DNA from 4 places in the Halomonas profundus genome. Region 1 is predicted to be linked to each of the others. Evidence: riboswitches for the same ligand, from Rfam matches in the RefSeq annotation. Region 1 holds a riboswitch; each other region holds the start of a gene.

Evidence for each region. Region 1 has a riboswitch for thiamine pyrophosphate ahead of thiM (hydroxyethylthiazole kinase). Riboswitches for the same ligand answer to the same signal wherever they lie in the genome.
Region 2: it holds a riboswitch for thiamine pyrophosphate, as region 1 does, so the genes downstream of both, LMS44_RS15895 (sodium:solute symporter family transporter) here and thiM (hydroxyethylthiazole kinase) in region 1, are expected to answer to the same signal.
Region 3: it holds a riboswitch for thiamine pyrophosphate, as region 1 does, so the genes downstream of both, LMS44_RS08205 (NUDIX hydrolase) here and thiM (hydroxyethylthiazole kinase) in region 1, are expected to answer to the same signal.
Region 4: it holds a riboswitch for thiamine pyrophosphate, as region 1 does, so the genes downstream of both, tenA (thiaminase II) here and thiM (hydroxyethylthiazole kinase) in region 1, are expected to answer to the same signal.

What each region holds. Positions count from the first base shown of each region.
Region 1 covers NZ_CP086344.1:236,083-243,924, reverse strand. Annotated here, with positions in the region: gene ampC (class C beta-lactamase) at 1-480, shown strand, start outside; gene LMS44_RS01135 (cupin domain-containing protein) at 672-1,337, shown strand; gene LMS44_RS01130 (DUF6164 family protein) at 1,334-1,702, opposite strand; gene gloA (lactoylglutathione lyase) at 1,712-2,248, opposite strand; gene LMS44_RS01120 (hypothetical protein) at 2,493-2,837, shown strand; TPP riboswitch at 2,892-2,990, shown strand; gene thiM (hydroxyethylthiazole kinase) at 3,014-3,823, shown strand; gene thiE (thiamine phosphate synthase) at 3,813-4,445, shown strand; gene LMS44_RS01105 (LysR family transcriptional regulator) at 4,442-5,362, shown strand; gene LMS44_RS01100 (DoxX family protein) at 5,441-5,878, shown strand; gene LMS44_RS01095 (DODA-type extradiol aromatic ring-opening family dioxygenase) at 5,958-6,695, shown strand; gene trhP (prephenate-dependent tRNA uridine(34) hydroxylase TrhP) at 6,688-7,842, opposite strand, start outside.
Region 2 covers NZ_CP086344.1:3,468,488-3,476,329, forward strand. Annotated here, with positions in the region: gene LMS44_RS15880 (alcohol dehydrogenase catalytic domain-containing protein) at 1-1,021, opposite strand, end outside; gene LMS44_RS15885 (NnrU family protein) at 1,067-1,645, opposite strand; gene corA (magnesium/cobalt transporter CorA) at 1,823-2,791, opposite strand; gene LMS44_RS15895 (sodium:solute symporter family transporter) at 2,763-4,175, opposite strand; TPP riboswitch at 4,165-4,270, opposite strand; gene LMS44_RS15900 (peroxidase-related enzyme) at 4,395-4,976, opposite strand; gene LMS44_RS15905 (hypothetical protein) at 5,155-5,847, shown strand; gene LMS44_RS15910 (CoA-acylating methylmalonate-semialdehyde dehydrogenase) at 5,936-7,435, opposite strand; gene LMS44_RS15915 (zinc-binding metallopeptidase family protein) at 7,710-7,842, shown strand, end outside.
Region 3 covers NZ_CP086344.1:1,843,863-1,851,704, forward strand. Annotated here, with positions in the region: gene LMS44_RS08175 (substrate-binding domain-containing protein) at 1-860, shown strand, start outside; gene LMS44_RS08180 (type 1 glutamine amidotransferase domain-containing protein) at 970-1,533, shown strand; gene LMS44_RS08185 (App1 family protein phosphatidate phosphatase) at 1,533-2,651, shown strand; gene LMS44_RS08190 (zinc metallopeptidase) at 2,737-3,411, shown strand; gene LMS44_RS08195 (class I SAM-dependent methyltransferase) at 3,561-4,295, opposite strand; gene LMS44_RS08200 (thymidylate synthase) at 4,339-5,310, opposite strand; gene LMS44_RS08205 (NUDIX hydrolase) at 5,374-5,937, opposite strand; TPP riboswitch at 5,995-6,098, opposite strand; gene cmoB (tRNA 5-methoxyuridine(34)/uridine 5-oxyacetic acid(34) synthase CmoB) at 6,244-7,272, opposite strand; gene cmoA (class I SAM-dependent methyltransferase) at 7,275-7,842, opposite strand, start outside.
Region 4 covers NZ_CP086344.1:1,239,411-1,247,252, reverse strand. Annotated here, with positions in the region: gene LMS44_RS05600 (ABC transporter permease) at 1-734, shown strand, start outside; gene LMS44_RS05595 (class II aldolase/adducin family protein) at 888-1,655, opposite strand; gene LMS44_RS05590 (NAD(P)-dependent oxidoreductase) at 1,709-2,665, opposite strand; TPP riboswitch at 2,879-3,041, shown strand; gene tenA (thiaminase II) at 3,130-3,813, shown strand; gene thiC (phosphomethylpyrimidine synthase ThiC) at 3,845-5,749, shown strand; gene LMS44_RS05575 (hypothetical protein) at 5,990-7,699, shown strand; gene LMS44_RS05570 (CsbD family protein) at 7,834-7,842, opposite strand, start outside.

The DNA of each region.
Region 1 (7,842 bases):
GAGGATGAACCCATTCGGGTGAACCCAGGCATGCTGGATGCCCAAGCCTACGGATTGAAATCGACTGCCGCAGACGTACTAACGCTGGTGGAAGCCAATATGAGTGGTGCTGAGCTTAATGAGCCACTAAGCCAAGCCTTGGCCGCTACGCGCACGGGGTACTTTGAGGTCGGCAATATGACCCAAGGATTGGGGTGGGAAAGCTATGCCTCCCCAGTGGCACTCGATCAGTTACTGGCAGGCAACTCGCTTGAGATGATTTTGCAGCCCAACCCTGCCAACCGCTTAACCCCACCGCTAGCCCCCAGGCAGGAAGCGCTCTATAACAAAACCGGCGCTACCAACGGCTTTGGCGGCTACGTGGCTTTTGTACCCAGCGAGCAAATCGGCATTGTGCTGCTGGCTAACCGCAACTACCCCAATCAGGCGCGCATCGAAGCTGCACACCATATTCTTACCAAGCTGACTGAAGCGCCCTAAGCAAGCAGCCAGACAACCTGATGCCGCCTTCATGAACTGCACCCCAATCGTTGGATATTCATCCAATGGTTGGGGTGTTTTTTATGGCGATATAACGAAGATCAAACAACCGAAAGTTGCATTTTTTGCTGTCGATAAGGAGACTAGCACCCTCCCCCGTCACTTACCTTCACTGCGAAGAGCCCTTTCCCATGCGTCTAAACGCCGATTTTAGCCACTTTGCCTGTGTTACCCCGGAAGAGTATCAGTGGGTCGATTCCCCCAGCGCGGGGGTAGAGCGCATGATGTTTGACCGGATTGGTGATGAAGTTGCTCGCGCTACCAGCCTTGTGCGCTACGCCCCCAATACAAAGTTTGAGCGGCATACCCACGGCGGCGGCGAAGAGATTCTGGTATTGGAAGGCGTGTTCGCCGATGAGCATGGGCGCTACGCGGCGGGCAGCTACTTAAGAAACCCGATTGGCACCGGCCATACCCCGCAAATTGGCGAGGAAGGCGCGCTGATATTTGTCAAACTGCACCAGTTTGACCCCAACGACACGCTACAGTTGGCAGTGCCAGCGCATCGGCTGCCCTGGCAGCCTGATCGACGCCCGCGCATTGCCTATAAAATGCTGCACACCTACAAGCAGGAGCGCACCAGCCTAGAGCGCTGGTCGGCGGGCACCTCCATTACCTACCCCACGCTGCTGGGCGGGCTGGAGTTTTTGATTCTGGAAGGCACACTGAGCGATAGCGAGCAGAGTTACACGGCAGGCACCTGGTGCCGCTACCCCAGCGGTTCTGCTCCGGCACTTACCGCCGGTGATGATGGCGTCATGATGTACCTCAAACGCGGCCATCTGCCAGCTGCTTAGCTTCGCGACATACCCAGGAACGGCAGCAGCGTAAGGGCGGCAATAAGCCCCACTGCTAGCAGTACTAACACGACCTGCACCGGGTGAGCGGCCAAACGACGCCACAGTGTATCCGCGTCACCCCGCTCAACCGCCGCCTGGTGCTCGCGTTGGGCGCGCTCAAGGCGCTCCGCCTGGTAGGCCTCTAACGCCGCGATGGCAGCGTCGTGCTGATGTGGATTGCGCAGCCAAATCGCGTCAACGCCCAGGCGGAAAAAGCCCGCCTGGGTTTCATAGGTATCAAAGCCATGGGCAGCGAGCAGGTCACGCACCTCCATGGCCTCTTCGTCGGTCACATGGCGCAGCCGGAACAGTAGTTCAGCCATTGGCGTGCCTCAAGAGTCGCTCTTCCCCACCATCAGGTCTGCCTGAATCACTTCGATCCAGTAGCCGTCCGGGTCTTTAACGAAGATAACATCTTTCATCTTGCCCTGATCGGAGCGTTTGACGAAGGTGACGTCATGCTCGTCGAACCACGCCTGGGCCGCTGCCAAATCCGGTACGTTGAAGCAGATATGCCCAAAGCCCTGGGGTTCGGCATTGCCATCGTGATAGGCGAAATCTTCCTGGTCTTCAGTCCCCCAGTTGTGGGTCAGCTCCAGCAGCCCTTTCTGGCTAAACGTCCAGGTGGTACGCGCTTGCGCATCGTCCGGAACGCTATCGCTGGGTTCCAGGTTGGCCAGGAAGTAGAGCGAGAACTGCATCTCTTCGAAATCCAGCCGCCGCATCACCTGCATACCAAACACTTTTGAGTAGAACGCCAATGCCTGCTCAGGGTCTTTCACCCGCAGCATGGTGTGGTTTAAACGAAACCCTTGAGTTTGGGGCGGCGTAGCCACGACGCCGGGATGCTGCTCGCCTTGAAAACTCATTTTGCTCTCCTATCGCTGATGTTGATCATTGAATCCATTGAGCTTCACGTACCGCTTACCATGGGGGCTTTATGACCATAATAACAGCCCTTACAAGCACGTAGGCAGTGTCGTATCGAGGTGCCGATAAGCGCACTGGCAATACTAAACAAAAACCCTACACTTATTCTTCATAAGCTTTACAAAAAGCAGTTCCCGCAACATGAGTGATGCCCCACCTTTGAGGCGTCCACAGGAGTTTTCCATGAGTGCGATCGATATGACGCTGGGTGACCACCTGACGCTAAAACAGCTTTCCAATGCGCTTCACAACGGTTTTTCGCCGATTGTTGAAGTCGAGTCGATGGATGGAATCTACAAAGTGCGTTTTCACCATGCTAACGGCGTGTCTGAGCTGAGCGATAACAAGGGCCACGTCAGTACTTTTCTGGGCACGGGCGAAATCCGCGATACCCTGGGCCAACTGGGCTTGACCCACGGCGTGCTAACCTTCGCCGACCAGTGTGGTGACGAGATGATTGGGGTCGAGGGTAAAGCGATGACACCTGATGAAATGCTTACCTACGGTACGCGTATTTCGTTTCGTTAGATTGCTATCGTCCGCATCCGGGGCTTTACAGGGCTACTTCAGGCAAGGATAGTAATCCCTCGACAGGGGCGCCCTCCGTTACGGTTGGGCTGAGAAGCACCCTTTGAACCTGAACCGGATAACACCGGCGTAGGGAGTCGTGGTAACGCTTACCACCTCCCTGCCGGGAGGATGCTATGACCCTACGCCCGCTTGGCGATTACCTTGAGACGCTGCGCTCAGTGACACCGCTGGTTCACTGCATGACCAACTATGTGGCCATGAACAGCACTGCCAACCTGCTGTTAGCCACCGGCGCGTCGCCCGCCATGCTGCATGCGCCTGAAGAAGTGGCTGAATTCACGGCTATCTCCGCGGGGCTGTCGATTAATATCGGTACGATCTCTGCCCACTGGGCTGACGCTATGCTCACCGCCACAGCGACTGCCGATCAGCATGCCATTCCCTGGGTATTAGATCCCGTCGCCGTTGGCGCCACGCGCTATCGCCAAACGCTGTGCGCGAAGCTGCTGGCCGCTCAACCCAGCGTGATTCGTGGCAATGCGTCTGAAATTCTTGCCCTTAACGGTTTAGCTAGCCAAGGCCGCGGCGTGGACGCCACAGCCGCCACCGACCAAGCCGTGGACGCTGCAATAGCATTAGCGCAAAAACACGGCTGTATTGTCGCGATGACCGGTGAAAGCGACTGGGTGACGGACGGCACACAGCACTACCGCATTAACGGTGGCCATCCTTTGATGCCCCGCGTAACAACGCTTGGCTGTGGGCTGAGCGCGCTAGTGGCGGGATTTGTGGCTGCCAACCGCGACGCCCCACTGGGTGCAACGGCAGCCGCGCTGGCCTGCTTTGCGGTCACAGGAGAGCGTGCGGGCAGCCACGCCAACGGGCCTGGTAGCTTTCAAGTGGCACTGCTGGATGCGCTGTATCAACTCACCCCTGACGACCTCACTACTTATGCCCAACTGGAGGCAATCCATGCCGCTTGATCTATCGCTCTACTTGGTCACCGATGCCACGCTCTGCCGAGAGCATGGTTTGGAACAAACGGTTGAGGCAGCGGTAAAAGGCGGAGTCACCACCGTGCAGTTGCGTGACAAGCATGCCAGCGATGAACAGATGATTGCCCAAGCCAAACGGTTAAAAGCGCTTCTGGCAGGCACCGGAGTCCCGCTGATCATTAACGATCGTTTGCAGGTGGCACTAGAAAGCCAGGCAGATGGCCTGCATGTCGGTCAGAGCGACGCTGCCGTTCAGCAAGCGCGCCGGGTACTAGGTGAGCAAGCGATTATCGGCCTGTCGATCAATACTATCGCCCAGCTGCAAGTCTCTCCGTTTGAGCTACTCGATTATGTCGGGATTGGCCCCGTGTTTGCCACCGAGAGCAAACAAGATCACGCCCAGCCCATCGGCTTTGGCGGTTTAGCGGCGCTGGTCAAGGCGTGCCCACTGCCCAGCGTGGCCATTGGTGGGCTGAAAGCGAATCATGCGATTAGCGTACAGCGCGCGGGAGCGAACGGTTTAGCGGTGATATCGGCCATTTGTGGCCAGCCCGACCCTTACCAGGCAGCGCGCGCTTTTCAGATTTTCCAAGCCGATTCGGCGTCATGAATCAGTTAGAGCATATCGTCGCTTTTGTGCGGGTAGCCGAGTTGGGTAGCTATACCCGCGCTGCTGAAGCGCTGGATATTTCCCGCACTCGCGTATCCCGCCAAGTCATGGCACTGGAAGAGACATTGGGCGCGCGACTGATACAACGCACCACGCGACGACTACATCTCACTGAGGCCGGAGAACGCTATCTAGTCCGCGCCCAAGGGATACTGCAAGCGCTCGATGAGGCCGCCGCCGAGGTGGGCCAAGGTACCAGCGATGTGCGTGGGCGGCTGCGCGTTAATGGGCCGATGAGTTTTGGCACCCGCTACCTGGCGCCACTCGTCGCCCAGTTTATGCATACCCACCCGGCGCTGGAAGTGCGCCTGGATTTGAACGACCGCCGTGTCGACCTGCTTGAAGAGGGTTACGACGTAGCGATCCGTATCGGCAGCCTGCCCGACTCCAGCCTGGTGGCGCGCCGCCTGACCCGTTGCCGCCTACTGTTTTGCGCATCGCCTGAATATCTTGCCAACCACGGTGAACCCGACAGCGTTCAAGCCCTTGCCAAGCACCACTGCCTACGCTACCGCAGCGGCCAACAGAGCGCTGACTGGAAGATTGCCACGCAGTCATTGACGGTCAATGGCCCACTGGAAAGCAATAACGGCGATGTACTCACCCACGCCGCGGAAGCTGGCCTGGGCATCGCTCAGCAGCCCAGCTTTCTGGTCACAGAGAGTATCGCCAGCGGGCGTTTAGTGCCCATCTTGACCAATGAGCCAGCGGTACGGCTCGATGTTCATGCCCTCTACCCCGCCCGGCGCTACCTGCCCGCCAAGGTGGAGCGCTTCATCGACCTGCTCACCGAGGCGTGGGGCGATCCGCCAGTTTGGGAACAGAGCATTGGATTGTCGCCCATTACGCAACAGTGATGTGCAAAATACGCTGATTATCTCGATCTTATCCGGCTGTAAAGTAGCGTCATCAACCACTCGATGGAAGCTACTACGATGACAACGCATACTCACTCTGCCCCCTCTCTACAGCCCTCTGTACAGCACTCTTTACAACCCCAGGCCATCTCGCTACTGCGCGTCGCACTGGGTGTGATGGCCCTTGCTCACGGTTTGCTCAAGGTGTTTGTATTTACCCTACCGGGCACCGTCGGCTATTTTGAATCACTGGGTTTACCAGGGTTTCTGGCCTACCTGACCATTGCCGCGGAAGTGGGCGGTGGAGCCGCCCTGATTCTGGGTGTTTACACCCGCTGGGTGAGCCTGGCACTGGTGCCGGTACTGCTCGGCGCTGCTTGGGTGCATCTTGGCAACGGCTGGATGTTCTCAAATACCGGCGGCGGTTGGGAATTCCCGGTGTTCTGGACGCTGGCGTTAATCGTGCAAGCGGGCCTGGGCAGCGGCCGCTGGGTGTTAAGCAACCGATTCGCCTAACACCTAAAACTATCGCCTAACCCTATTGCCAGCGCTTGCTTACCGCCAGCGTTGGCCATGCTGCTGAGGAGACTCACTCATGTTACCTAGCCTGTTTATTTCCCATGGTTCGCCCATGCTGGCCCTCAATAAAACCCCGGCTCATGCCTTTCTACGCGAACTGGGTAGGCAGCTTGCGCCCAAGGCGGTGGTAGTGGTCTCAGCGCACTGGGAGAGCCTGGCGCTCAAGGTCAGCATCAGCGCCAAGCCAGAAACCATTCACGACTTTGGCGGCTTCCCACAGGCGCTTTTCGAGTGCCAGTATCCTGCCCCGGGTGAGCCGGAACTGGCTGAACGGCTGGCCGTGTTACTGGGCGCCGAGCGGGTAGAGCGCGGCCTGGATCACGGCGCCTGGGTGCCCCTTTCACTGATGTTTCCTGACGCCAATGTGCCGGTTGTCTCGCTGTCGCTTCCGGTGCGCTGGAGCAATGCGGAGCTGGCCACGCTGGGCGAGCGCCTGTCGGCTCTGCGGGAAGAGGGGATTTTGGTGATCGGCTCGGGCAGCCTGACCCATAACCTGTATGAAATCATGCCCCAGGAGAGCCCTGTGCCCGCCTGGGTAGATGAATTTGCCACTTGGGTAAGCGAGCGCCTTATCGCCAATGATCGTGAAGCGCTGCTTAGCTGGGAGCGCGCACCCTATGCGCAGGAGAACCACCCGACCCCTGAACACTTTCAGCCATTGCTGGTGGCCATGGGGGCAGGAGGCGACGCAAAACAGCTGCACCACAGCGTAGAGCACGGTGTGCTTGCGATGGACGTTTATGCGTTTAGCTGATCGCTACCCCTAACGATTCAGGTTGTGCTGCTCTGGAAGGCTTGAGATCACGCATTAACAGCGCAAACTCAAGCTGTTCAGGGGTAATGCTGACCTTGGGAACGGGGATTCGCACGCGATGCCCAGAACCAGGTGCTGCGCTCTGCGCTTCACCTCGCAAGTTCTCGATATGCTCAAGCACGAAGCGGTGATTACCACCTGGCAGCATCAGCTCCATGCCATCCCCCACTTCAAAGCGATTTTTAACCTCGACTTCCAACCTGCCACGAGCCGGATCGAAACCCAACACTTCACCGACGAACTGTTGGTGAACGCCGATCGAGTTCCCCTGCTCATAGCTTTGGAACTCACCGTGCACATGGCGTTGATAGAAACCTTCGGTGTACCCTCTATTCGCCAGGTTCTCAAGTTCATCCATTAGCCGTTTGTTAAAGGGGCGCCCAGCGACGGCGTCATCAATGGCTTGGCGATAAACTTGCGCTGTACGCGCGACGTAGTAATGGGACTTGGTGCGTCCTTCAATCTTTAGTGACGCCACACCCATTTGCGTCAGTCGAGCCACGTGCTGCACCGCGCGCAGATCCTTGGAGTTCATGATGTAGGTGCCGTGTTCATCTTCATGCACAGGCATCAGCTTGCCAGGGCGGGAAACGTCTTCAATCAGCGCCGAAAGCTCGTCTGGGCTGCCGGCCGCAGCGCTACCACTTCCTTGGGCGGCTATTAAGTCGCCCGTGTCATCGTGGGTTGCCGCTATGGTGTTGTATTTCCAGCGACACGCGTTGGTGCAGGTGCCTTGATTAGGGTCGCGATGATTGAAATAACCCGACAGCAGGCAACGCCCTGAATAGGCGATACACAGTGCGCCGTGAACAAAGGTTTCGATCTCTAAGCCTGGGCACTGTTCGCGTATTTCGCCGATCTCTTCCAGTGATAGCTCCCTAGACAAAATGATGCGGCTGATACCCTGCCGCTGCCAGAATTGGGCGGCAGCCCAGTTGACGACGTTCGATTGCACTGAGAGGTGGATAGGTTGATCCGGCCAGCGGTCACGAACCATCATAATCAAACCGGGATCCGACATAATCAGCGCATCGGGCCCTGCCTCGATCACCGGCGCCATATCCTGAAGGTAGGTTTTCAGTTTGCT
Region 2 (7,842 bases), 2.0 Mb from region 1:
GTACCGGCTTTAATTCCCCACTGCGAATCCACGCCACCAGCTGTTCGGCCTCTTCGCGGGTGCCATGGGAAACGCCAAATATCTGTACTTGGTAAAGGTACACGCGGGTCCACATCATTTCGCTAAGGTTGCCACCGCTGGCACCAGCAATGGAGAGACGGGGGTAGCTCTTACGCCCCTGCATATCGACAATCATGGTGTCAATAAACAGGTTGGTCATCTCACCGCCGACTAAGTCCATCACCGCATCGATTGGTTTGCCGCCAGTGGTTTCCAGCACCCGGTCAACAAACGTCGGTAGGTCGCCACGATCAATGACCGCTTCTGCGCCTAGTGCTTTGAGCGCCTCGGCTTTATCTAACTGGCTAACGGCATACGGAACCGCTCCCACAATACGGCAGAGCTGAATGAGCGCGGTGCCCACACCGCCACTAGCACCACTGACCAGCACACGCTCGCCAGCACTCACCTTGGCGGCAGTCATCATGTGGTAAGCCGTTTGATAAGAGCACATGCCCATTGAGGCCAATTCAGCGTCGTGAAGCTCGGGGTTGGGCACGTGATAAAACTGATCAGCAGGCACAGCGATATACTCAGCAAAGCCGCCGTCGGCTCCATGGCCATAGTAATCCGGGGTTAGATTAATATCACGGCGTTCATCGGCGTAAATATTAAAATCCAGCAAACCTCGCTGACCAATGCGCTCAGCGTCAACGCCCTCTCCCACCGCCACTATGCGGCCAGCGACGTCGGCGCCTTGAATACGCGGGAAAGTTAAGGTTGGCGTACCTCCCATGGCAAAGGACGTGACATCGCCTTTGTCCTTGGTAGGGTACAGCCCTTCACGCGCTTTGCGATCAGTGTTGTTCTTCGCCGTGGCGGTCACCTGCACCAGCACTTCGCCCGCCTTGGGCTGCGGCGTGGCGACATCCTGATGGTATTCCAGCTTTTCGATACCGCCATGTCCGATCAAAAGCATAGCAGCCATTGTGGTGGGCACCGTGTGTGTTGTCTCGGCCATGGAGTGACTCCTAGGTTGGGCTAACGTCAAACTGCTAAAAATAGATTAGCTAAAAACAGGGACGCCAATCAGTACTGTGTGCAAGTAAAAGGCAAACACCACATACGCTACCAAGCCGACGAGTACGGTAACAATGGTGGCCATTTTATGGGTGCTGACGGGCGCGGGCGGTGCAAGACGGCCACGTTTTTTGGCGGCTTTGAACGCCAGGATAGCCCAGATAAGAAAGGCAGCAAAAAAGATAATATCACCCAAGCGACCGTTGGCCAGCAGGTGAGCAAAAGCCCAGACTTTCACCGCCAGCATCATCGGATGGCCAAGTTTGGCCTTAATCGCGTTATGCGGAATGTATGCCGCCACCAGCATAATAAAGGCCGGCACCATCAGCAGCGCCACCGCATGGCGCATTCCCATTGGCGGGTACCAGATATAGATGGGATCAAGGCGCATCTGGCCAAAACCGTATATAGCAATGGCCAGGCCAACGATGGATACCGCCGAATAGGCGACTTTCCAAGTGGTTTCGCCATGTTTCGCAATCTGCTGCTGACGCCAGTTTTCAGCAAAGATACGTACAGAGTGGCTGCCTAAAAAAATCAGCAGCCCGATAATCATAATCGTCATGGAACAACTCCCAGTGAAAACGCTAGTCGACGGCTTTATGCCTTATAGTCTTGGTCGCTGGAGAGGATGCCACACTCAGCCACCGACCACCTATGCATGGGTCAACTTTTTGTTTCCTGGAGTCGTTCTATGGGGAGACTAAACCCCGTCCTTAAAACCTGTCCTTAAAACCTGTCCTTAAAACCAATGCTTGCGCTTAAATAGCCAAATCATGACACCCGCAATACCCAACATGGCTCCCCAGACAAAAAAGTAGCCATACTGATAACGCAGCTCGGGCATATTTTCGAAGTTCATACCGTAAATCCCGGCAATAAACGTGAGCGGCACAAAAATCGCGGTAATCACCGTGAGCACCCGCATGGTGATATTTAGCTGGTGGGAGGAAATAGAGATATAGCCATCGATTAGGTCACCGCAAATGTCGTAGTACATTTGGGTCAATGTGTAGAGGCGTTCGAAGCGATCCGCTACATCGTTGATGGCGTGCAGGGTTTCGCTCTCTTCCCGCGGTAAATGCTCATAGTCATAAGCGGTGAGTTCTTGGGTAATCCCCTGGTGGTAGCTAAAGATGCGGCGCATTTTAACCAGCCGGGAACGGTAAGTGATGATCTTGCGCATTAGCACATCATTACCATTTTCCAGCAGTTCGTCTTCCAGATCGCTTAACGCCGTTTCGAACTCAAGCAGGCTATCGATATAAAAGCCCGCAGAAATATACATCACCCGCAGCGCGACATGTTCCGGCGAATGGGCCAGCAAGGCTTTACCGTGCTCGTTGAATAGCCGTTCTATGGAGAGCGCTTGGCCGGGATGGAGGGTGACCAGAAATCGCTCCCCCACAAAGAAACAGACCTGTTGAGGCAGATAGTTTAGTTCGGCATCAAAGGAGGAGATGCCACGATAAATAATCAAGGTGTGATTATCAAACTCTTCAATTTTTGGCGGATGGCGCTCTTTGTGGGCATCTTGAATCGCCATGGGGTGAAACTCAAACGCCTCTAAAATCGCCCGCTCGCTTTGTTGGGACTCGCCCTGCATATCGATCCAGATATGGCTGCCAGGCGTCGCCTGCCAGACAGCCAACAGGCTTTCATCCCCCTCGTGGGTCTCACCTTCAGGGGTAGTCAGAAGAGTTCGAATCATGGATGTCCTTGCGAATAGCTAGCGTTAAGTAGGCTAACAGCACACTCACCAGCGTTGAGGCGATTAACGCCCCGACGAATGGCCCCAAGGTAGGGACACTGCCCGGAAAACTGGCGGCCACCATCCCGGCGACCAAGCTTCCTTGGCTTAACCACCCTGGGAGAATGGCACCCAGCAGCCCCGCGATGCCACCTACAATGGCGGCCAGTGGCGTCATTCGTTGCCACAGGCCCAACAGCACAGGTACCACAATGGCAGCACACAGCAGGTCGGCAATCAAAAACAGACGCAGTACTGACAACCCCTGCAAGGCAATTAATACCACCGGTACCATTACTACCACTGTCACCCAGCGGGCAGCCACCAGTGATACGCCCTGCTGCTCGCTGCGCGCGACCACCAACGAGGCAATACCATTTTGCAGCGTATCAACACTGGAGGCCACCAAGGTCACCGCTAATACCAAGGCGGGTAGCGTCAGCCAAACAGGAGCATCACTTAACAGGGCAAAAAATGGCATCGGCGGCTCGCCTAATGGCACACCACTTATCGCGGCCAATACACCCAGACCACCAATCACCATGACGACGACTACCGTCATTGCGCCACCTAACCATGCCCCGCGCCCCAGGCTTTGATCGTCTTGAGCGGCCCACACGCGCTGCCAATAGCCTTGATGGAAGAGATTGGCCGCGGTAACCGCGATCACTAGCGTTAACGCTACGCTGAGCGCACTGGTGATGGGAATGGCAGGAAGCGCAGCCTCGTTGGGAATAGTGGGAAGCCGCCATAGGGCCATGCCACCGACCACACACAGCAGTACCAGTAACAACCACGCCTGCCAACGGTCAGTGGCAAGGCTGGCCCGTAGACCACCTGCCGCAGTATAGATGAGCGTGGTAAGCGCCACGCCAATAATCACCAGTGCGGGGGGCACATCGGAAAGCAGCGCGGTAATGGCGCCAATAGCGGTTAGCTCGGCAGCTAAAAAGCACGCCATATAGGCGATTGATACCAGCGTTACCCAGCGCCTTACACCAGGGCCATAGCACGCTTCGGCAAACTCGGCGATGCTGCGCCCCTCGGGCAGCGCCCGGCGAATCTTCGGCCCATACAGCCCCAAGACGATAAACGGCAGCGCAGAGCCTAATGCATAGCCTGCCAGGGCCAGCGGGCCAACAAAGGCGCCGATTTCAGGAGGAGCAAAGAGAATCCATGCGCCCATGCCGGAGGCAAGGAAGGAGAGCCCCAGGGTAGATGCCGTTTGCGAGTTACGGGCGGTGACATAGTCATCAAGTGGGCCATTCACCCAGCGAGCCCGGAGGCCTAAGTAAGCAAAGCAGCACAGCGCCGCACCAAGCACGGCTAACGTTAGGTAAAGCATGTCGCACTTCCTCCGCCGGTACGAACCGGATCAGGTTCCAGGGTCTGCGTAGCCGCATCTCAGCCCTTTTATGCAGGGCTCCCCTGGCGACAGTGAATGTAGGTGTTTTGCTAAGCGCTTTTTCTAAGTACGTTTTTGGGTACTGTTCGAAGCGCTGTCTCAAGAACTATTCTCAATCAAAATCATAGCTTAGTAAAGTTAAGGTGCGCTGGTCGCCTCTTAGCGAGGCACTCGCCCCATCAGGTAGAACTCCTCATTGGGTGGCGTACCTGCCAGGGTAACCAACCGATTCGACAAGCCAAAAAACGCCGCGATCGCGCCTATATCCCAGCAATCCTCTTGACTAAAGCCTACTTCCAGCAGGCGGGCAAGCCATTCATCAGTCATTTCACCCACATCGATGGCACAGTGCATGGCGAAATCGAGCATCACCCGGTGGCGCTCGCTAATCGGCGCCACCCGATGGTTGATCGCCACTTGGTCAGCGAGTAGCGGGTCTTTACTGTAAATGCGCACCAGTGCCCCGTGAGCAACCACACAATATAGGCAGCGATTACGTGCGCTGGTAGCCACTACAATCATCTCTTTTTCGGCTTTGGTGAGGGTATCTGATTCGCGCTCCATCAACGCATCGTGATAGGCAAAAAAAGCACGAAATTCAGCAGGGCGATGGGCCAACATCAGAAAGACATTGGGCACAAAACCCGCTTTACCCTGAACGGTCAAAATGGTATTGCGAATATCGTCAGGCAGGTCATCCAATGTTTCAGGCACGTTAAAACGACTTAATGATGAAGACATGCTCACCTCTTTCTTGTTAAGTTTAGCCATCTCATAAAAACGGCTTAGCGGTTGTGTAACAAAAAGCTGAATTAAGAGGCTTTTATTCAGCCGCCCTACTCGCCATACTGAAGATTCGTTCTGTGACAAAAAAACATGCGCTACTCTTAATAAACAGTTCGTTCAAAGGGACACTGTCATGAGCCATAACGAAGCCAAGGAACATACCCCCGGTCGTCTAAACGAGCTGTTTACTGACCCTTACCGAGCATTTGAAAATGATACCGATGAGCGTCAGCTGCACATTCGTATAATGCTACATATGCTGCTTGCCCGCCCAATGACACGGGGTCAAATGACACTTCGCGTCATTCATGGCTGGGAAAATGGCGGCTGTGAGCCCGAAGACCTCCAGCATGTCGACTATACTCTTGATGGCGTTCCTGACTTTAAGCGCGCTGTACAAGATTTTGAACACGCTTCTAAGCACAACACACCGTTACCTGCCGACAACAGCGCCATTCTTGCCGCCCCGCTTGCCAATGCAATTGCAGACGCCGAAGCCGAAGGGCAAGACCTTACCAACGATATTCGCGAGACCCCTGCGCGCTGGCCAGCCTTTGAGGGTGGTTTGGCACTATATACGCTGTTTAAAATGTACCATCGGCTGATTTATGGCGAAGATGACACCTACCGCTGCACGCAGTGTGTAACTCCGCTGGGAATGCGCGAAATACATGAGTTTCACCTTGAAGAGGGTGAGTTTGCTCTGCTCGTCCCCCCTGCTGAACACTTTATGGGTAAGGAGTCGCTGTTAGTATTGCATGAAAGCCAGCTCGGCCCCATTGAACAGCTGCTTGAAGAGAGCCTTCCGCTGTTTGACAACTTTTAAGCCAGCCACCTGGCTTGATCTGCCAAGCGGTTAACCGACCTCGTTAGCAACTGGCCCCGCTTAAGCGGAGCCAGTTAGCGCCACTTTTTTAACCCAGCGAAATCGTGCTATTAATACCGCTGGAAACATTCTCGGGTTCAAACCAACGTGCCGTTACGGTTTTTGTTTGTGTCCAGAATGCAATCGCCTGCTTACCATTGGGCCCTAAATCGCCCAGCTTTGAAGCCCTTGACCCGGTGAAACTAAAGTAAGCGACCGGTACGGGGATTGGCACGTTAATACCAATTTGTCCAACATCGATATCGGTTTCAAACCGGCGCGCTACCCAGCCTGAGTTAGTAAAGATGGAGGTACCGTTGCCGTTGGGATTGGCATTGATAAAGGCAATCGCCTCATCCAGGGTTTCAACACTGACCACACACAGCACGGGGCCAAAAATCTCTTCGCGATAAATGGTCATATCGGCGGTTACATCGGCAAACAGGGTCGGCCCCACGAAGTTACCGTTGGGGTAACCCTCTACCTGAACCTTGCGACCATCAACCATCAGTTTGGCGCCCTCTTTCTCCCCTGCATCGATTAAACGTAGTACACGATCACGGGCAGCAGGTGACACCAGCGGGCCCAAGTCCGCATCAAGCTGAGTGCCTGGGCCTACTTTCATTGCTCGCGCCGCATCTACTATATCGCTTAGCCACTCGCGTGCCTCGCCGACAAGCACCACTACCGAGTTCGCCATGCAGCGTTGGCCCGCAGCGCCAAAAGCTGAGCCCAGCAGGTTGTTGATCGCTTGACTACGGTTAGCATCAGGCATAACCACACAGTGATTCTTGGCGCCCATCATCGCCTGCATGCGCTTGCCCGCCGCTGCTGCACGGTTATACAGCAGCGACCCCACATGGGTAGAGCCGATGAACGAGAGCGCTTTGATATCCTGATGATCGGCAATTTGATTGGCCACGTCCGGGCCACCGTGCACTACGTTGAGCACGCCCGCTGGGATACCCGCTTCATGGGCTAGCTCCACTAAGCGCATGGTGGAGCTGGGATCCTGTTCGGAGGGCTTAAGCACAAAGGTATTTCCGGTGGCAATCGCCAGCGGGAACATAAAGCAGGGCAACATAATCGGGAAGTTAAAGGCGGTAATCCCAGCCCCCACCCCCAGCGGCTGGTGCATGGTGTAAACGTCTACCTCGTTGGCAGCGTTTTCGGCTAATTCACCCAACTGCAACGAAGTAATCGAACAAGCGTGCTCTACCACTTCCAGACCACGACCCACTTCGCCTTCCGCATCGGGCAGGGTTTTACCATGCTCCTCGGTGATAAGTGCCGCCAGTTCAGCGGTATTGTCGCGAATCAGCGCCTGCAGCTTGAGCATGATGCGCATGCGTTTCCCCAGCGGCACTTTACGCCACTCCTTGAACGCCTCTTTGGCACTACTGATAGCGCGTTCTACTTCGTCAGCGGTACAGAACGGCACTCGAGCCACTACTTCTTGCGTCGCGGGGTTGACCACGTCGCGCCACTCCTGGCTCTGTGACTGCACGGGCTGGCCATCGATATACATGGGAATTTCGCGAACGGACATAGCGTTGCTCCTATTTATGGTTGTGGTTGTTATGGGTGCGAGTATTAAAAAAGCTGTTTTTAAAACGCATCGCGGTAAGGCAAGTACACAGGGTATAGCAGCAAGTTGACGTTAACGTCAACCAAGTATCTCATGAGTAAACAAAATCTACGCCAGGACGTCAATTAGCCTTTCCATTGTGGCACCACGCTGGCTATGCTTCGGCTAATCAGTGTGCCGCAGGCTTGCGGATCGCCCACGGCGAAAGCGCGTGTTTAAACACAGGGAATTATCTATGCAGACCTTTCACTGCCGCTGTGGCAATCCGCTGTTCTACGAAAACACCCACTGCCTTGCCTGTCAGTCAGAAGTAGGCTGGTGCCCTGCTTGTAGCAATATCGTGGCCATTGAGCCCTTGGATAACGGCG
Region 3 (7,842 bases), 1.6 Mb from region 1:
CCGCAGAAGTCGCTGACTATTTGCGTTTAAAAGAGCGCAAGGTGTATGACTTGGTGCGCCAAGGCCAGATTCCCTGTAGTCGGGTAACGGGAAAGTTGCTGTTTCCCCGCCAACAGATCGATTTATGGGTGCTGAACCATTTAGAAGGCGATCAGGCGCAGCGTTTATCAGTGCCGCTAGTAGCAGCCGGTAGCCAGGATCCACTGTTGGAGTGGGCTATTCGGGAAAGCGGCTCTGATTTGGCGATGCTCTGCCAAGGCAGTGGCGACGGCGTGCGGCGGTTGCTTGACGGCAAGGCGATGTTGGCGGGCATTCATCTGCTGGATGCTTCTACTCAGCGCTATAACGAACCCAGCGCGCTCGGCTTAAGCGGCATGCGTGATCTGTTGATAGTGCACTGGGCAAAGCGCCGCCAAGGGCTGCTTTTACCCGCTGGCAACCCGATGAGCATCTCTGGGCTAAATGATTTAAAACGGCCCGGGATCCACGTGGCGCATCGCCAGCCCGACGCTGGAGCAGCACGGTTGCTGCACTGTTTGCTACAACAAGCAGGCATTGAAAGCTCGGCGATCAACTGGGCGCCCCATGCCTCCTTAAGTGAAGATGATTTGGCGCTTAGCATTGGGCAGGGTGAGGCAGATGTTGGGCTGGGGGTTGAAGCCGCCGCCCATCGCCAGCACCTTGGCTTCGTTACACTTTGCGATGAGCCGTTTGATTTAATTATGCAGCGGCGCAGTTATTTCGAACCTTCAATACAGCGCCTGTTGGCGTTTGCTCATCAAGCGCGTTTTGCCGAGAGGGCAACACAGTTAGGAGGTTATGATATTGCTGAACTAGGAAGGATTGTGCATAACGCCTAGCGCGCTATTCGCTAACCTGCGGCGTCAGTAGGAGAGCTTGACCCTGATTCAATATACGCCACACTAGTGGGGCGTTACTAACGCAAATCATCACGAAAAGGAGAGCATGATGAAACAAGCACTAAACGGTAAGCGTGTTGCTATTTTAACGGCAGCTGGTTTTGAAGAGTCTGAGCTGAGCGTACCGCGCGCCGCCTTACAGAAAGAGGGTGTTGAGGTTCATGTGGTCACCCCCGACGGTAAAGGAGTCCGCGCTTGGGCGGAAACCGACTGGGGCGACACCTATGAAGCCGATAAAGCCCTTGCTGATGCCAGTGAGTCTGACTACCACGCCTTGGTACTGCCGGGTGGTTTATTCAACCCCGATGAACTGCGCATTAACGACGATGCCTTGAGTTTTGTAAAAGGGTTTTTCCAGGCAGGTAAGCCTGTTGCTGCTATTTGCCATGCGCCGTGGATTTTAATTAATGCGGGCGTGGTTGAAGGCCGCCGCATGACCTCGGTACACAGCGTCGCGCAAGATTTGCGCAATGCCGGCGTTGAGTGGGTCGATGAGCCAGTTGTTGTGGACAGCGGTCTTGTGACCAGCCGTACGCCGAAGGACTTGGATGCCTTTAACGCCAAGTTACTCGAAGAGCTGCAGGAAGGGCGTCACTCCGGTCAACATGCTTGATGAGCGTATTGCGTCAGTGGACAAGCTTTATCAAAAGGCTTGTCCACGTTATTGCCAAACCTATCAAAGGAGACAGTAGCCGCGGCGGAATGGTGGTTCATCCTTACCGCGGCTATGGTTCCCAACGTGAAGTTTTTGTCATGGGCCGGGTGTTTCGCCAAGCCGCATTAGGTCGAGCCATTCCTCGCCATGGCATGCTACGCGATACTGCGGACGTGGCACGGCGCGTTTTACGCCGGGGGCTGGCCGATGCGCAGGTAGAAATTCACATCGGCGAAAATAAGCTCTGCGTCGGCACGGATCGAGATGGCTATTTCGACGTCCACTTACCGATTAGTCACACCCTGCCCATTGATGTCTCCTGGCACCGCGCCGATATTCTAGTGCATTGCTCGGGGCAGACGCCGGTACGTACTCACGTAGAAGTTTATGTACCTCCGTCAGAGGCGGATTTGCTGATCATCAGTGATATTGATGACACCGTTATGTTTACCGGGGTGGCAGAAAAGCTCAAAATGCTTTACCGCTTATTTGTTAAAAAGCCTCATCGCCGCACCGCTTTCCCTGGGGTTGCGCCGCTTTATCAAGCTTTACATCGTGGCGTTAGTGAACGCGCTGAGCGGCCCATTTTGTATGTATCCCGTGGCCCTTGGGCGATATACGAAATGCTCGAAACCTTTTTTCAGATCAACCGCATCCCCGTTGGGCCGATTATTTTTTTACGCGAATGGGGCGTCTCTTTACGCAAGCCCTGGCCGCGCCGCGCAGAAGAGCATAAGCGCGAACTGATCGACCGTATGTTGACGCTTTATAAAGATATGCCGTGTATTCTCATTGGCGACAGCGGTCAGCACGATCCAGAAGTATATATTGAAATCGTGAAAGCCTACCCGGATCGTATTAAAGCGATTTACATTCGTCGAGTGGATAAAAACCCCAAGCGCGAGCAGGCGATCCAGCGGTTGCGGGATGAGTTAGTCGGCACCCAGTGTGATTTAGTGCTTGCCGCGGATAGCGTGCTAATTGCCGAACACGCCCACGCCCAGGGTGATATCTCCGCCCATGGCTTAGCGGCAGTACAGCGCGAAGTGGAAGAGCATCGCAACGATCCCGTATAACGCTGTTGCCAAGTCAGTCCCCATGGTAAAAGTACGCTGCGAAAGAAGTGTGTTTAACGACGGTTGTTTGTAGATAGGGACTGCCATGGTTGTTGTGCTGATCATTTTTGCGCTGGCGGTATTTGTGCTCCCCAATGTTTGGGCCAAGTGGGTGCTTAAACGCCATACCCGCGGTCGTGACGATTACCCGGGCACGGGTGCAGAGCTTGCCGATCATTTGCTGCGCCGACTAGGCATTGAGGGCGCAAGCGTTGAGCGCACTGAGTTCGGTGACCATTATGATCCTGAAACCCGCTGCGTACGTCTTTCTCCGGATAACTACGATGGGCGTTCGCTAACGGCCGTCACGGTGGCTGCCCATGAAGTAGGGCACGCCATTCAGCATCACCAGGGTTACGCGCCGCTACTGGCGCGTAGCCGCTTAGTCGGCGTTGCCCAAAAAGCTGAGAAACTCGGCGCTGTACTGATGATGGCTGCACCTTTTCTGTTTTTATTGACGCGTCTGCCGGGTGGTTTAGCCATTGTAATTGCCATGGCGGTGATCAGCTTTGGCACCGCGGCGCTGGTGCATTTTGTGACCCTGCCAGTTGAGTTTGATGCCAGCTTTAACCGGGCGCTGCCGCTCTTGAAAGAGTACGTCCCGCCTTACGATATGCCCGGTGCCCGGCACGTACTCACCGCCTGCGCGTTTACCTACGTGGCCGCCTCGCTGGCCAGTGTTATGAACCTGGGGCGCTGGCTGGTGATTTTGCGGCGGTGAGCGTGTATTGAAGCTGTGTTTTCAGTGCCACTAAGTGTCTATGCATAATTTTTCGTGCATTAAAGGTTATAAAAAAATCAGTAGCTTACTAGATATTTATACCTGATTTACTTTTTCATAGGCACTTAGTTAATACCTATTGTCTGTCTTTATTGCTTTGTGGCGCGCAGTAGAATATAGGGTTTTGTGTCCTGTAGAGTGCGGAATTCATTCGTATGAACTGGCAACTGCGAATTGTCAAATGGTAGATTACGTTCTGTGGTTAGTGAAAGCCCCGCTGCGGCGAATGTATTTCGATATGTGGATAAACCCCATTGTTTGTCGACAATCTCTAATGGTTGCTGCCTTCCCGGTATCGTGAGGTAGACTGGGCGATTATCTCCGTCTTGATAGGAAATACCATGCTCTCCATTGCGGTAGGTCGGATAATCGACTCCGGTGGTTTGAGGATGAGTGTCGAGGATGTAATAGGAGCCGCCAGGTTTAAGTACGCGCATTACTTCCGTAGTGATGCGTACTAGTTCACGTCTTTCGGGAATGTTAATAAACAGAAAACAACTAATGACAGCTTCAAAACTGTTATCAGGAAATGGCAAATTTGGACCATGGATTTGCTCAAAGCGAAGACGGTTAGTGCCTGCGGATATTGCTTTTTCAATCATTGTTGGAGAGATGTCAACACCGGTGACATAGTCGAATCCGTCGTCTCTTAATCTTCTGGACACTTTGCCGCTGCCACAGCCGTAGTCCAATACACTAATTCCCTTGCCATAAGAGCAGGTTAACTCCGCGATGAGTGGTTGATAGCCAAAAGCATTCTCCACCCAATCATCATAAGCGTCAAAAAGCTCGGCGATATTTTGTTCAGTCCAATTAGTATTCATAAAAATAAATCCCCTAATATTTGCTCATGTATGAATGCTTGTACTATCCCCAGCGATTAATAAGAAACGGTTGATAGTAGGGGTTAATTATCTCTAACGCCTTTTGAGGCAGCGCATTCCCTATCTTGATTTGGCGATAGATCCAGAACAACATCAGCACATCTCGCCAATACGTCGTTAGGTTAAGATTAGCCATATCATTAAACGTCAACAAGCCGCTACGGATCTCTGACTCATATTCCAATAGTTTGCGTATGGTAGTCGGGGAGGTGCCAATTGGCATTAAAGGTACTGTGCCTGGCTGGGGTATAGTTTCATTACTATTCAAAAGTTCAAGCGCACGCTCATGTGTGCTTTCATAGACGTGAATAGAACCAACTTGATGTGTGTAGTGACCGATTTTGCAGCCTATGCGGGCAGCAATATACTCTTGCAAGAAAGTAAAAGAGAAAATATCGTTCAGCATGCCAACGTAGGCATCATTTGCACGCATATAGCTGACCATGTTCAACTTTTCTTCGCGGAGTAGCAACTGAAGACCCAAGGTACATGAAACGTCGATATTGCGTCGATAAAGATCTTCTTCCGCACTAAATATTTGAAGGACAGCGCGCTTACTGTCGGGATCGTCATTTTTAAGGATATCAATCACTCGTTCGATTTGATCGAGCGTGTCTGCACCAAAGTTTTTAAGACGAGCTCCGTAACCAGTACCAGGTAAGCTTATACCATCTGGGCTGTAGCGTTGCATTGAAGGGGCGTACCAGGAAATAAATGCTAAGTCGTTTTTACCTGATAAATACCATAACGCTTCTGCATAATTAAAAACAATATTTTGTTTGCGTATTTTGCTTAGACAAAAACGATCAGGAGGATTGTCGAGTCGGATATTGAAGCCAATGAGTTCTCGCTCTTTATTTCCTCTAGGTGAGTTAACATATTCATATTCAAAGCAGATTTTATGCAGTGTATCTCTGTAGAGGCTGGTGAAATTCGTATAATGTTTGTGCATCATTATATTCATCTCTTTCGGTGGACAAAGAGGCGTATTTTGCTGATACGAATGATGGCGAGTAGTTTAAAAAGCTGAATTGGAGCTGTGAATCGCGTTTGATTTTTCTTTGACGATCAAACTGTGCAAATTAAAGGCTTTCACGACAGTATCTGCGACGTGATCAGCTAAGGCTTCATTGAAGTTGAGTTTTCCGTTTATAACTTTCGCCCAGCGGCAGTCCGCAGCATCATCACCAGGCCGTAGCTCGCCATCAACGTAGTGACATAAAAGGGCAACCAAGGCGAAGTGGTGGTGACTTCCCTCTGGGTCATATCCGATTACTTCTACTACATCAATTAACGGTCCTACCAATGCTGTGATACCGGTTTCCTCCATTAATTCGCGCTTTGCTGCACAATGTAGGCTTTCTCCCGGTTCCACTGATCCTCCGGGGAAGCCCCAAGTGCCCCGTTGAGGTTCTTTACTGCGTTGGACGAGGAGAACTTCATTATTACGCAGAGTTACGGCGATTGCTGCCAAGCGTGGCTTGGCAAGTACGGAGTTCAGGCGGTTTTTATCAGACGTGTTAAAAGGGGAGGTACTACTGAGCGTAGATGCGTTAGCGGGCGTTGAGTTACCTTGCGACACGATACACTCCTGCATTGAGATTCGGATAATACAGGCGTAGGTGTCAAAACAGATTCATATATGGTTTATGTCCGTTCCTACGCCGGTATCAGCCGGATCAGGTTCAAAGGGTTTGGATAACTCCATCTCAGCCTGAATAACAGGCACCCCTCGGAAAAGTTACTATTACTATGAGTTTTAGTATAAGTCAATATTTGGGGGGCAATTCAATGCGGCGGCTTGGCGGACGCCGGGGCGGTTTTGACACCTTCTTCGCACACTTGGCTAACGGCTAACGGCTAACGGCTAACGGCTAACGGCTAACGGCTAACGGCTAACGGCTAATTGGCCCGGCTTATTCGCCAAAATCACCGCCCGCCGCGGTGCAGGGTAGCCTTCAATGGTGCGGGTGCGGTCGTTGGGGTCGAGAAAATCAGCCAACGATTGGTAGGTCATCCACTCCGTCGAGCGCTGCTCGTCTAACGTGGTAACGGCTTCATCGACCACGCGCACGTTGGTAAAGCCGCAGCGCTCCAGCCAGTGGCAGAGTGCTTGAGAAGAGGGCAGGAAGTAGACGTTGGGCATGGCGGCGTAACGTTCGCCGGGCACAAATACGGTCTGCTCGTCGCCTTCGACTACCAGGGTTTCTAGCACCAGCTCGCCGCCCGGAACTAACGCGGCTTTTAGCTGCTGAAGATGTTCCAACGGGGCAGGGCGATGGTAGAGCACGCCCATGGAAAATACCGTATCGAAAAAGCCCAGGTTCTCCGGCACATCTTCTATACCCACTGGTAAAAACTGCGTTCTGCCGTCATCGGTATCGCCGACGAAGTGGCGTACCGCCTGAAATTGCCAGTAGAAGCGCGGCGAAGGGTCAATTACTAATACGAAAGCAGCCCCTGCCCCAGCCATCCGCCAGGCGTGGTAACCGCTGCCACCCCCCACGTCGAGTACCTTACGGTATTTTAGCGGCGCCAAGTGGGGAGCCACTCTCTGCCACTTCCAGTCCGAGCGCCACTCGGTATCAATATGAATGCCACCCAGTTGAAAAGGGCCCTTTCGCCAGGGGGCGAGTTTTCTTAGCAGGTTAAAACACTGGCGCTGCTGGCTATCGCTAAGATCGAGATCAACGCTGACGGTGTCGCTGTTTAAATCCACGCGCCGCGCAGCGGGCAGCGCCGGAAGCTTGGCCACGGCTTTTTCCCAGGCGGATAAATCGCCGTGGCGGTTACGGTCAAGCCCGTGAGCTAACTGCTCGGGTAGCTTCGCTAGCCAGGGCGTTAGCGAGGCATCAAGCGTGGCTTGATCTAAAAACGCCTGATAAATTGCGCGATGATCGTCGGGTAGTGGCGCCACCTTTAACCCTCCTTAAACGCAATCAGCGAGGCAAAGTTAAGGTACTGGAACCAGGTCATCGAACGTGGAAAACCTGCTTGTTTCAAACGACCATGAAGTGCATCGAGGGTATCCGGCACCAGTACGTTCTCAAGAGCGGTGCGCTTCTGGCTGATTTCCAGATCACTGTAGCCATTGGCGCGCTTGAAATCGTGGTAGCGTTCTACCCGCCAGGCGTTGTCGCGCTCGTCGGCGTCGACGGTTTTCTCCGAGAGGATCATCACGCCGCCGGGTTCCAGCGCTGCATAAAGCCGCGCCAGTAGTGCATCGCGGTCGGCGGCGGGTAGAAACTGTAGGGTAAAATTGAGAATGATCATGCCCGAAGACGCATACTCTAGGGTACGAATGTCGGCTTCTTCGACCTGCATAGCGTACGCTGGGCACTCGTCAGCAAAGGTTTGCCGAGCCTGGGCGACCATGGCGGGCGATAGGTCAACGCCCGTATAGCGAAAGGCGTCAGGCGCCAGCGCCCCTGCCAGCGCAAGGCCGGAAGCGCCCAGCGAGCAGCCCAAATCATAGACATGGGCGCCA
Region 4 (7,842 bases), 1.0 Mb from region 1:
TCCTGCTTTTGATATTCATCGTCGGTCTGGTGGCCGCGATTCAACTGATGGACTGGAGCTGGCTACCCCGCTACTTGCCCAAGCTCTGGGAAGGCCTGCAGATGACTTTGATCATGCTGGTATCCAGCGTGGTGGTGGGCTTTATGATTGCTTTGCCTTTAGGGCTTGCGCAAGTCAAAGGTGCGTGGCCACTGAGATGGCTAGCCACCGGCTTCTGCACCGTCATCCGTGGCACGCCGCTGCTACTGCAGCTGTGGCTGTTCTATTTCGGGCTGGGAGCGCTGTTCGGTCAGTTCCCGGAAATCCGCGACTCCTGGGCCTGGGACTACCTGCGCCAGGCCTGGCCCTATGGCTTCATTGCCCTCACGGTGTCATTTGCCGCCTATCAGGGTGAGGTTATGCGCGGTGCCTTTGCCGGTGTGCCGCATGGCGAGCTGGAAGCCGCCAAGGCTTTCGGCATGTCGCGTCGCAAGGTTTTTAGCCGTGTCTGGTTTCCGCGTGCTGTTCATCGTGCTCTACCAACGCTGACGGGCGAGATCATCCTGCAACTGAAATCCACACCGCTTGTTGCCACCATCACCGTGATGGACTTGTATGCCGTAATCACCCAAGTGCGCCAGACCACTTACCTGACTTACGAACCGTTACTCTTCCTGGTCGCCGTCTACCTCTGCCTGAGCGGCGTCTTGATCGTTGGGCTGCGCTGGCTGGAAAACCGCGTACCACAACACTAATGGTCACGGGCCTGTGCGAGCATCACGTTTGTCAACGCTAATTCAGGACGTGGTATAACCGAAAAGGGGCCGTCCAGCAGCCCCTTTTTGCTTGTATTGATATTCGTATAGTTCTGATACTGGCTTGCTTGCCGTGCTGGCAACCGCGCCGATTTAGTCTTTATAGCTTGGATCCAGCGCCTCAAGCGTGCGCAGGTGCGCGGCCCATTCGAGTTCAAGATCGCCGTCTTCATGAATAGTCTGGTCGTATTGGCGCGCCACGTGGCGCGCCACCTCTTCTGGCACCAGCCGTAAGGGCTGGCCAGTAGACTGCGCCGCCACCTGTAGCTCACAGGCACGCTCAAGATAAAACATATTGTTGAACATCTCTGCAGCCGACGCACCGGTCGTCAGCAGGCCATGGTTACGCAACACCAATGCCGGGTTGTCGCCAAGGCTTGCCACTATTCGCTCACGCTCAGCCAGGTCCAGGGCAATGCCTTCATAATCGTGGTAAGACACCCGTTCGTGAAACTGCAGCGCAATCTGGTTAAGCCGTGTTTCAAGGCCCGACTCCAGCGACGACACCGCCACGCCAGCGCGCGTGTGAGTATGCATCACCCAGGCCGCATGGTGGCTAGCAGTATGAATCGCGGAATGGATGGTGAAACCAGCCGGATTCACTTGTTCTGGGCTGTTATCAATCTTATGGCCATAAACGTCAATCTTCACCAGCGAAGAAGCCGTAATCTCCTCCCAACGCCAACCGTAAGGGTTGATCAGGAAACGTCCCTTCTCACCAGGCACCCGCGCGGTAATATGGGTGTAGATCAGATCCGTCATGCGATAGTGGGCGGCCAGACGATAGCAGGCTGCCAGCGCGATGCGGGTTTCTTGTTCGGCGTTGCTCGTCGTGGTGCGTTGAGGCTTATCGAGACTCATCAGGTGTTCCTTTGCAGCAAAGTGATTGTCATGCAACGTGTTTAGCGTTTACGTCAGTAACCGCGCGCCCGATCAACGCCCATGGCAAGCGGCTGCCCATCGCGAAGGGCGCGGGCGGTGTCGACAACCTGCCCTGCGACCACCTCTGGCAACGAATCACTGGCAATGTGTGGCGTGATGCGTAGGCACTCATGCTGCCAGAAGGGATGATCCGCAGGCAGCGGCTCTGCACGGAACACATCCAGGCTCGCCCCACCCAAATGGCCGTGTTCGAGCGCTAGGAGAAGATCGTCCTCGACCAAGTGCTCACCCCGACCGATCTGCACCAACCAAGCGTCTTTGGCGAGCTTCGCGAACAGCGCCTTGTTAAGCACGTTTTCAGTGGTAGCCGTCAGTGGCAGCACATTGATCAGATAATCGGCGCCATCCGCTGCCGCCATGACAGCCCCGTCACCTGTCAGATAGGTCACGCCTTCAACCGGGGCTTGTGGCTCGCTGCGGCAGGCTACGTGTATAGAAAAGCCAAGCGCGGCCACCGCTTTCACCACGGCGCGCCCCATGGTGCCGTGTCCCAGCACCGCCACCTTTCTTGATGCTGGCGCGCGCATCGTCAATGGCGCCCAATGCGCCTTGGCAGCATTTTGCTCCAGGGTGGTGAACTCACGCTCACGATGGAGCACCTCATGCGCGGCAAAACCCGCCATCAAGTCGGCCTGATGTGGATCCCGCACCCGGGCGATATGTACTTCATCGCTCAGGCCAGGATGCGCCAGCAGGGCATCAACACCGGCACCGATAGACATCGCCAGCTCAAGATTAGGATAGCTCTCGAAAGCCTCGTCATTGGGCAACCAGCAGATCGCAAAACGCACATCTTCGGGGTTATCGATCTCATGGGGATGGCGCAGGACGACATCACTCGCTTCATCGCGCAAGGCGTTACCATAAATGGCATCAAGGTCGAGCGAATCACTGAGATAGACGCCTAAAATCGAGTTCGTGTTGGTCATGCAACTTCCTACGGTTCACATTCGAAATAGCAGTGGCTGTAAAACAGCCCCTTGTTACTCAACTGTATAATAATTCACGTACCGATGCCATGAAACGCCATTACAGCACCTAAACTCTCATCGCTGTAATGATGCTAATAAATTGTTTCCCGATAACTTTCCATGTCATACACCCTTGCATCTCCCTCACCCGCCTCCTACACTCCACCAACGAACAGCTTGACGGGGTGCCGGTGAAATCCGGCTGAGATGGCGCAGGGCGTAGCAATTAATGCTGCCGAGCGCTGATCCCGCAGAACCTGATCCGGCTAATGCGCTGCTACTTACACAAGTTCGCAGCGAGGGTACCGGCGTAGGGATCAAGCGATGGCCACGGCTGCTCTCTCACGATCGCACGCCGCCCTTCTGCGCCACTCCCTCGATCTTTTTCGCCCGCCCTCCGGATCATTACCACCGGAGGAGTCATGGGCTACCGCTTTACTGATCTCACTACCACTTGCCAGAAAGATTGGCGCGCCTATATTGAGCACGATTTTGTGCGCCAGCTAGGCACCGCCACGCTGCCCGAGGCGTCGTTTCGCCACTATTTAAAGCAGGACTACCTGTTTTTGATTCACTTCGCCCGCGCCTATGCGCTGGCTGCCTACAAAAGCCCCACCCTCGCCGATCTTCGCCAAGCCCATGAAGGCTTGAAAGCCATTGTGGATGTGGAGCTGGGCCTGCATGTGGGCTTTTGTCAGGAGTGGGGGATTTCCGAGCAAGAACTGGCCGAACTCCCCGAAGCCAGAGCCACCCTGGCTTACACCCGCTATGTTTTGGATACCGGCAACCGCGGCGACCTGCTGGATTTGCACGTGGCGTTGGCCCCCTGCCTGGTGGGCTACGGCGAAATCGCCAACTGGCTAAACGCCCAGCCTTCCACCCTGCGCGGCGCGCAAAACCCTTTTGATGCCTGGATTGCCATGTACGAAGGCGAGGAGTTTCAGGCCGCCATGCAGGCGGAGCTTGAATGGCTGAATATCCGCCTTACCGACATTACCCCCGCCCGCTTTGCCGAACTGAGCAAGATCTTCCGCGACGCCACCCGCCTGGAAATCGACTTCTGGCAGATGGGCCTAGAGCTGATAGACCAAGACCTCACCCACTAATTCAGCAAAACAACACAAGGAAACAACCGTAATGACTAAGACCGTAACAAGCAAAACCAGCCACTTTTTAGCCGAAACCGCCCAGGTCGATGCCGCCGCCATTGCGCCGCTGCCCGGCTCACGTAAGGTATATATCGAAGGTTCGCGCCCGGATATCCGTGTGCCGTTCCGGGAAATTTCACTGTCGCCGACCAAAACCACCGGTATTGATGAAGAGAACCCGCCACTGCTGGTGTACGACACTTCAGGCCCCTATAGCGATCCGGATGCTAACAATGACCTGCGCCGCGGTCTGCCGGAACTACGCCGAGCCTGGATTGAAGAGCGTGACGATACCGAATTTCTATCAGGCCCCACGTCTGATTACGGCAACCGCCGCGCCAACGACCCGACGCTTGCCCAGCTGCGCTTTGATCTAACCCGCACACCACGCCGAGCAAAACCGGGCAAGAACGTGACCCAGCTGCACTACGCCCGCCAGGGCATTATCACCCCGGAAATGGAGTTTATCGCCTTGCGCGAAAACCAGCGCCGTCAAGCGCTAGGTACCGCTGAAGTAGAGCGCATTCTGGGCCATCAGCACAAAGGCCAGAGCTTTGGCGCCAGCCTACCGGAAGTAATCACCCCTGAGTTTGTGCGTGATGAAGTCGCCAGAGGGCGGGCGATTATTCCCAATAACATCAACCACCCAGAAAGCGAGCCGATGATTATTGGCCGTAATTTCCTGGTCAAAATTAACGGTAATCTGGGTAACTCAGCGGTGACTTCTTCTATCGAAGAAGAGGTAGATAAGATGACCTGGGGCATCCGCTGGGGCGCGGACACCATTATGGATCTCTCCACTGGGCAGAACATCCACGAAACCCGCGAGTGGATTTTGCGCAACTCTCCGGTGCCGATTGGCACAGTGCCTATCTATCAAGCGCTGGAAAAGGTCAAAGGCGTGGCCGAAGACCTCACCTGGGAAGTCTTCCGCGATACGCTGATCGAGCAGGCCGAACAGGGCGTGGACTACTTCACCATTCACGCGGGCGTACTGCTGCGCTATGTGCCGCTCACCGCCAAGCGGGTCACCGGCATTGTCAGCCGCGGCGGCTCGATCATGGCCAAATGGTGTTTGTACCATCACCAGGAGAGCTTCTTGTACACCCACTTCGAGGAGATCTGCGAGATCTGCAAGCAGTACGATGTGGCGTTCTCCCTCGGTGATGGCCTGCGTCCTGGCTCAGTGGCCGATGCCAATGACGAAGCACAGATGGCGGAGCTAAAAACCTTGGGCGAGCTGACCCATATTGCCTGGAAGCACGATGTGCAGGTGATGATCGAAGGCCCCGGCCACGTGCCCATGCACCTGGTGAAAGAGAACATGGATAAGCAGTTGGAATACTGCGACGAAGCGCCCTTCTATACCTTAGGCCCGCTGGTAACCGATATAGCCCCCGGCTACGACCACATTACCTCGGGCATTGGGGCGGCAATGATCGGATGGTTTGGCTGCGCTATGCTCTGCTACGTCACCCCCAAAGAGCACCTGGGCCTGCCCAATAAAGACGACGTCAAAACCGGCATCATTACCTACAAGATTGCTGCCCACGCGGCGGATCTCGCCAAGGGCCACCCTGCAGCACAGCGGCGGGATAATGCGCTCTCTAAGGCGCGCTTCGAGTTCCGCTGGGAAGACCAGTTCAACCTGGGGCTAGACCCGGATACTGCTCGGGAGTACCACGACGAAACCCTGCCCAAAGACTCCGCCAAGGTGGCGCACTTCTGCTCCATGTGCGGACCAAAGTTCTGCTCCATGAAGATCAGCCAGGAGGTGCGCGATTACGCCAACGAACATGGCCTAAACGGCGATCAGGAAGCGGTGATGAAAGGCATGGAAGAGCAGGCAGAGAAGTTCCGCAACAAAGGCAGTGAGCTGTATCAGGAAGTTTAAAATAGCGACTTACTGAACAGCATTGTGACTATATGTGGCCCTTGAGTCTTAGCAAAACTCAAGGGTCACATTAATATCTAATCGCCACAGGCCAGCCACTGAATTTGCTCTAACAGTATTTAAAAGTAATTACCGTCCAAGTAGATTAATTATACATTGCTCGTGTATGATTCTCATTTGCGCAGCGCTCTGTTACGGCGTTCTATTTAAAACCAACACCATTCAAAGAACCGATTCCAGATGAAAACCAAACTTTCCTTGGCGGTAACCGCGGCTCTGCTCAGCGCAGGCTTATTAACCGGCTGCAGCGATGATAACGAACCAACGGCCGCAGGCACACAGGAGGAGGCGCCGAAAAATAATGCAGCTCCCATGCTGAAATATATTCCGGCTGACTCTCCCTACTTCATGGCAACACGTGAAGCAATGCCTGAACAAGATGCTTTTGATCGTTATCAACGCATGCAACCCAAGGCTAGCATTGAGTCTAGTCTGGATGAGCTACGCGAGACACTGCCCGAGATAGACGATGAAGTGATGCATTCGTTGATGACGGTATTGATCGCCATGAGTGAAGAGCTGGTCGATGTTGAAACGCTGGACGATGTCCATGCGCTGGGCCTGAAAATGAACCCTCAGGCCGCCCTCTATGGGTTGGGTATCTTGCCTGTTTTGCGTATGCAACTGCAGGATGAAGATGCCTTCCGCGAAACGCTGCAGCGCATTTTGACCAAAGCAGACATTAACCTGAGTACGGCCACCACCAACGACACCGAATACTGGGTGCTGACGCCTGAGGGGCCCGTCAAGGCGATTCTAGCCATTGACGACCAGCAACTGCTGGTGTCTGTGGTACCACAGAATGCTAGTGACGAGCTGCTAGCACAAGTGCTGGGTAACACTCTGCCCGACAGCAGCATCGGTGATACCGATGCACTGGCAGAGCTTGAAAAGCGCCATGGCTTTACACCTTACGGCGCAGGGAAAATCGACTCCTCACGCCTACTTAATGAGCTGAGCACCCCCACTCACTCAGGTACTCAGGCACTGATGGAAGCGGTTGATGCCGAGCAATTGGATTTATCCGCCTGCCAGGCAGATATCGACCGTATCACGAACCGCTTCCCTGGCCTTGTAATGGGCTCGCGCGAGAACGATCTTGACCGCATGGAAATGAACCTGATTCTAGAAACCGATGAGGATATTGTCAGCGACCTGCGCACCCTGACGACTCAGGTGCCGGGCCTAGGTAGCACAGAAGGTATGGCCAGCTATGGCTTAGGTCTGAACATGCCGCTGTTGGTTCAGACCGTTCAGAAATATGCTCAGGAAGTGCGCCAGAACCCCTTCAGCTGTGATGAACTACAAGATCTGAACAGCTCCTGGAATGAGATCAACATGGCGATTAACAACCCGATCACCATGATGATTGGTCAGTCACTATCTGGCTTCAGAGCTCGTATCAACAGTCTGACAATGACAGACGGCGAACCTACCATGACGGGGCTCCTGACGCTTGCTTCACAAAATCCTCTTTCCCTGCTTTCTGCCGCAAGCTCTTTCGCGCCGGAGTTAGGGACTCTAGGGCTTGAACCCGGTGGGGAAGCCAAGCAAGTCGAGAGCATGATGCTGCCCCCTGAGGCACCGGAACTCTACGCCGCCATGTCTGACACGGCTATTGTACTGGGCGCTGGTATCAGTGATTCGGCGACACTGCAGAAAGAGCTGGAAGCCCCTGCCTCAGAGCGCAATCTGCTTGTTCATGGACACATAACAGGCGAGTTCTACCATTCACTGGCCGACTTTGTGGAACAGATACCATCAGATGATTTGTCAGCGTCCGATATTGATATGCTCAAGCAATATGGTGACATCTACAAAAACATGGAGTACTGGTTCAGAGTAGATGACGCTGGCGTGGAAATGAGTTTATCGCTGGAATTAAACTAAGATCAGGCCGCTTCAATAATGCGAAAAACCTGCTAGTGGGTTAGCGGTTTTTTCGTTTGAGCAAGACAACTGTTTAAAACCACTTAAACGCCAACAGGGGGCCGAAGCCCCCTGTTGGTATCAGTGTTACATAACTAGCGCTG